DNA from 2 places in the Priestia sp. LL-8 genome. Region 1 is predicted to be linked to the other one. Evidence: riboswitches for the same ligand, from Rfam matches in the RefSeq annotation. Region 1 holds a riboswitch; the other holds the start of a gene.
What was found. A riboswitch is a leader RNA that binds a small molecule or an ion and turns the genes downstream of it on or off. The one in region 1 is predicted to bind preQ1.
Positions count from the first base shown of each region.

Region 1 (3,112 bases):
ATTTTCTTTTTAATTTTTAATAACTCGTTCTTTTTAATAACAACGTAAATAATACGTTTATCTTTATTGGCGTAGTAGCCATATCCGTAAAAGATGGTGGCTGCATTTCCAAATTCACTGGTAATAACTTGTGCGATGTCTTTGTACTGATCAGACATAATGGTCATTGCTTTTTTGTTGTGGAAACCTTCGATAACGATGTCGACGATTTTGGCACAAAGATAGACGAATATAAAAGTATAGAGTGTATTGTTGACGCCAATGGCAAAAATCGATGCTAAGATAATGACGCTGTCCATGTAGAACATGCTTTTCGAGATATTATAGCCTTTTGTGTAGTTTAATAAATAAGCTAAAAGAGTTGTTCCACCGGTAGATCCATCCGCGATAAAAATAAGAGCCAGTCCTGTTCCCATGAGTAAGGCGCCGAATACAATTCCTAAAATCATGTCGTGAACGTGAAAGGGAATATAACTGACTAAGCCGAGGAAAACGGACGTCATGACAGCTCCTAGAATCGTATAAAGAATGGTTTTTTTAGTTAGAAATTTATAAGCTAAGGCAATGAATACAAGGTTCACAAGAAATGTGCTGATACTTGTAGGTATATGAAACAAATAATATAAAACAAGAGCAATACCAACCGTACTTCCGTCACCTAATTTATTTGGAATGACAAAAAAATCAATCGATGCAGCAACTAAAAGCGCTCCGGCAATAATTAAAATGATGTCTTTATAGATTGTTTTCAATATGCAAACCTCCCTGATCATTAGGATATTTTCATGTGGAATCTTGTTTTTACTAGTGTTTCACAAATGATAAAATAAAAAACGTCTTAGAAATTGTCTAGTTATAAAACTGATCAACTTCTAAGACGAAGAATTACGATACGTGTATATGTCTTGAGTCTGCGTTTCTATGCTTCGATGTCACCGATTATATAAACCTCTGACCGCTATGTCAACGCTATGGGAGATGTTCAACTTTTCAAAAAATAGAAGGCGGTTTCCTACATAAAAAAAGAATCCTTTGCGACGGCGCAAAGGATTTTCAAATTTATTGGAATAGGGGGAATACGTTATTAGAATTGCCATTTTCATAAATTAATATACCTTTATTTTTAAAAAAATTATTGGTTAATGACGATTGAAAGTTTGTAATTGACATGCTGATTTAGCTCTGTCAAAAAATCATTTAATTCTTCATTTGAATGAAATTTGCATTCTAGTAAGTAGCAACCATCACCGCTGATTTTAAAGTTGTTGATAACGTACTCCTGCTGACTTTCTAAAAATGTAAGGTAGGGGTGGTGATGAATGCTCTGCGTATAGATATTTAAAAATGCATGGGTGGTGTAGCCAAGTTTCCGTTCATCAATGTTAATTGTATAGCCTTTGATAATGCCTTCATCTTCTAACTTTAATACTCTAGCAGAAGCGGCTTGTCCGGTTAAATGCACTTTTTCTCCTAATTCTTTCATCTTTATACGTCCATTTTTTGATAGCTCTTCTAGTATGCGTTTATCTGTATTATCTAACATCGCTACAAATCCTTTCGTATTTCAAATCAAAAGGGTTAACTACTTTATGTCACCTATGTATACTGGTACGTCTTCTATTTTATACTAAGGGAAAGTAAGAAAAAAGAGCAGTCAATATGGAAGACATGAAAGCAGCAGTAGTTTGTAAACAGCTCGATTGACGAAAGCTTAAGCTTGCTGTATGATTCTTTGAGTGTTTACGTGGTTCGTAACCATCCCACGTTAAAAAACTAAGGAGAGAATAGTAAGATGAATATAAGAACACTTTGCGTCAACGGTCTTTTAGCTGCTATGTATATTGCTGTCAGCATGCTAATTCAGCCGTTTGGCTTCACCAATATCCAATTTCGTATATCAGAAATGTTCAATCATTTGATTGTATTTAATAAAAAGTACGTGTACGGCATTGTACTAGGGGTATTTCTGACGAATTTGTTTTTTTCACCAATGGTCGCTTATGACCTGGTGTTTGGGGTAGGACAATCCGTACTATCATTACTCATTACCATTGTTTCTATGCGCTACATTAAAAATATGTGGGCTCGTATGCTTGTTAATACACTTGTATTTACATTTACGATGTTTATTATTGCGTTTGAACTTCACCTAGCATTTGATTTACCATTTTTCTTTACATGGTTAACAACAGCTGTTGGTGAGTTTGTGGTTATGCTTGTTGGAGCACCAATTATGGCGGCAATTAATAAACGTGTACAATTTAATAAGCTAGTTGGATAAAAAGATATGGCTGTGATAAATCTCACAGCCACATCTTTTTTTCTTTGTTATTCTATAAGTGTAGTGATAAACCCCTTATTATTGAAGAGCTTTTCACGCATGGACAAATTACCCATATCTAGCATGTAAAAAGAGCAGGTCGCGTTTGCGTTCTGCTCTTTTTGCGTAACGCAATAGCGAGTATTCAATTAGATTATTTTGAAAGAAGGAGTGACAAATCTCACAGCGCGTTCTTTTTTCTTTTGTTACGATATACATATAGTTGGCAAACTCCTTATCGAAAAGTTTTTCGCACAACAACACATTACCTATGCGTAGCAATTAAAACAGCAGACCAATGACGGTTTGCTTTTTTAATTGTGTGTTTTTACCATTAAATTACTATTTTGAGTTATAATTGTAAGGTGATTTTTGTTACGAGAGAGGGGATTATTTTTTGAGCAGAAAGTTAGGACTTCTTGTTTTATTAGCGTTAGCCATCGTGTTTTCCGGATGTTCAAAAGAAGAAGGCAAAGCTCCTTTACAAGAGCTAGAAAAGATCCATATTAACGTCATCAAAGAACAAAAGATGAAGCAAGGGATTTCATATGAAATGGAATTAGTAAACAAGAGCGATTTGACCATCAAACAAAATAATGTCTTTTTATCCTATCCTTTAAAAATGAAAAACGGTTATTCTGAAAATAAATTTAAGGTGTTAGCAGAAGGCAATAAGTTAAATATTAAGCCAAAACAAAAGGTAAAGTTAACTGCATTTCTTCCTTATAAAGGAATTAATAAAGAAGTGTTAGCTATTGATGAGCCTGACGTAAAGTGCATAGGGTATTGGAA
Region 1 covers NZ_JAZAQH010000001.1:477,730-480,841, forward strand. The annotation lists gene U9R83_RS02540 (YitT family protein) at 1-752, opposite strand, end outside; gene U9R83_RS02545 (Lrp/AsnC family transcriptional regulator) at 1,133-1,543, opposite strand; PreQ1 riboswitch class I at 1,739-1,783, shown strand; gene U9R83_RS02550 (QueT transporter family protein) at 1,793-2,281, shown strand; gene U9R83_RS02555 (hypothetical protein) at 2,718-3,112, shown strand, end outside.

Region 2 (3,112 bases), 800 kb from region 1:
CCCATGTAAAAGCTGAATCACACCAGCTGCAGGAATAATCACAGCCTGCGGTACGAACAAACATCGTCTTACGCCCTACAACCATCCCTTCTCCTTGAATCGTTGGTCCGAATATTTCAAGTACTGGAATTGTATTAGCCACGTTTTTTCACCTTCTTTGGGCGGTAAACTACGTAACTTGTCGGCGTTTCCCGCACGAATACTTGTACGCAAGAAGGCTTATTTGGTAGTGTGTCTAGATATTCTTGAACCAACTCATAAATTTTACGAGCAACAACTTCAGTTGTAGGAAAATCATTTGGATTTTCTTCGTTAAAGATAGAATGATCGTTCAATAATGTATGATCAAATTGACCAGAAACAATTTTTTTCAATAGCGCAAAGTTTACTAAAAAGCCCGCTTCGTCTAATGTATCTCCGGCAACAGTTAGATTTACAAAGTACGTATGTCCATGAACTTGACGGCATTTTCCTGCTTCTGTGTGAGGAACAAAATGTGCCGCAGCAAACTGCATATCTTTGTTCAGTTCATATTCATAGTCATGGAATACTTGAGGATACATTTGTTGCAGCATTATTTCTCTCCTCCTTCTTTTGTTTGCAGATATTGATCTAACCCACGCTTTCGTAATTGACATGCGGGACATTCACCGCATCCGTCAGCAACAATACCGTTGTAGCACGTTAATGTTTTTTTACGCACATATTCAAGCGCTCCTAGCTCATCCGCTAACGCCCACGTTTCTGCTTTATCAATCCACATAAGCGGCGTGTGAATCACAAACTCGAAGTCCATTGATAAATTAAGCGTGACGTTTAACGATTTCACAAATACATCTCGACAGTCTGGATATCCCGAAAAATCAGTTTCACAAACGCCTGTTACGATATGACGGCCTCCGCTGTTTTTAGCCAGTACGGCTGCAAATGATAAAAATAACAGATTGCGGCCATCCACAAACGTTGTAGGCAACTCTCCTTCTTTTTGCTCGATCTCAATATCATCTCGCGTTAAGGCATTTGGTGCTAATTGATTTAAAAGTGACATATCTAGGACGGTATGCTTCACACCTAAATCAGCTGCGATAGCTTTTGCTACCTCTATCTCTTGACTATGACGCTGACCGTATTGGAAAGTAACCGTTTCTACTTCTTTAAAGTTTTTCAAAGCCCAAAATAGACATGTTGTACTATCTTGACCTCCGCTAAATACAACAATCGCTTTTTCATTTTTCATCATTATTGTTCGTCTCCTTTTTGATTGAAATCAAAAGAAGAAGAAACTTTATTGAACCGTTCGTTCCCTTTGTGACTAATTTTATAACACAAAAAAGAGACTGCTCTTTTCCAGCAATCTCCCTAAAAAGCAACTAAGATACACGTCCTTACCAAACACGTCAAAAAGACGTGTTAATAGAAAAGCACGTGAAAGAAGACACGCTAAAACCGTGTCTTTTGTCATCAACGATGATCTTAGTTTTTTATAGAGGGAGTTTTCGAACCTCTCCCGTACATATACAAACGTGTACGGCGTTTCTTCTTGAATTGTCATCGTATACTATACCACATGCGTATAAATAATGCTATGTTTGTTGGCTTCTATCGCCTTTAGCTACCTTATTTTTCTTTATATAAGAAAGCGCAATAAATAACAACGGAAAACAGACGCTTAGTACAAGTAAATAAAACGGCCAGTAATATTTTTCAAAATAATTGAAGTATGCTGTATTTGGAATAATGTAATACGCCACGCCTGTAATGATTAGACCTAAAGGAAAGCTTAAAAAATTGCGCACCCGTAAATTACATAATTGGACGATACTTAACTGAATAGCATAGAACACAATGACAACTTTAAAAAAGATAGATAACATCCAAATAATAGCTACTAATACTTCAACGTGCTGAATCGTTGCACCTAACGAAATCATTTTTCCTAATAAATAAACTGGGTAGCTGTGCATTGATGCAATATTCGCGCCAAGAGCTAATATACAAGCCGCAACTGCAATCGTAATCGTCAAACCCGATGCCACAGTACCAATTACAATCATTCTTTTTACCTTTTTTCCATCTTTTATATGAGGCGTAATCATTAGCACAAAAATCAATTCCATAAACGGATTTCCTAAGAAATACGTGGTCCCTAACACTAAATCATCCATGCGGAATTCAAACAAAGGGTAAAGACGATCCAGTTTCATCTGAGGAATATTTAACGAAATTAACAATAAAAAAGGTACGACGATCCACGGTAAAAAGATTTCCGCGGTTCTCGCTATCACTTCAATACCTAGATACCCTCCGTATATAACAGCTAAAAGAACAAGAGCATGAATCCACGTAGGCAGCGTTTCAGGGACAATTTGCGTCGTCATAAATGTACTGATATCTCGAAGGGAAAACGTAGATTGAATGAACATAAAAAAAATGTAAATAAGAGAAATACACGCTCCGGCGTAAGGACCTAGCGCCTTTTTAGCTATTTCAATGAACGTTTGCTGAGGGTAACGGTGCATCAGCCATAACAACACCGCAACAATTAAAAGGGCTAAGCCAATAGCAAGTACGCTACATACCCAGGCATTTTGTCTATTCGTTTCTAATAACGTAGCTGGAACTGCCAAAATAGCGCTTCCGATACAAAAAAAATAAATGAGAAAAAGAAGTTGTTTCGGAGTAATAAATTCTTTTATCTGCATCATACACCCCTTCTCTCCTACATGCTCACGTGAATAACAGATGATGAACGGTTCTAGTAAGAGGCTTAATTAGTGCCTCTAAAAAGTACAGAGGCGTAGGAACTTCTTTACGGAGTGTAATCGCTCCCCAAAAGAATAGACCCAAACCTATGAGACAAAGGTAGACGACTATTTCACGGTAATACTTTTCCTTTCGGAAGTTGATCATGATTTTTTTAGTCAAATAAGCAAGCAGTACGAGTAAGGCGATAAATCCCTCCATTTTCTTTCTCCTTAATGCTTCATTTGCTTCATGTATGAGTTATTTAACGTGCCTAAGCGACGGATTTGAACTTTTGCATCTAAATCGACGGTTAAATCCTCTGCGTAAATTCTGTTCCAGTCTCTTTTCATTTTGTACCATCTCTTTA
Region 2 covers NZ_JAZAQH010000001.1:1,274,170-1,277,281, reverse strand. The annotation lists gene queE (7-carboxy-7-deazaguanine synthase QueE) at 1-142, opposite strand, end outside; gene queD (6-carboxytetrahydropterin synthase QueD) at 135-575, opposite strand; gene queC (7-cyano-7-deazaguanine synthase QueC) at 575-1,240, opposite strand; PreQ1 riboswitch class I at 1,468-1,511, opposite strand; gene U9R83_RS06435 (GerAB/ArcD/ProY family transporter) at 1,584-2,705, opposite strand; gene U9R83_RS06430 (hypothetical protein) at 2,728-2,964, opposite strand; gene U9R83_RS06425 (Ger(x)C family spore germination protein) at 2,976-3,112, opposite strand, start outside.
Region 2: linked by a shared signal. The riboswitch ahead of queC (7-cyano-7-deazaguanine synthase QueC) and the one ahead of U9R83_RS02550 (QueT transporter family protein) in region 1 are both predicted to bind preQ1.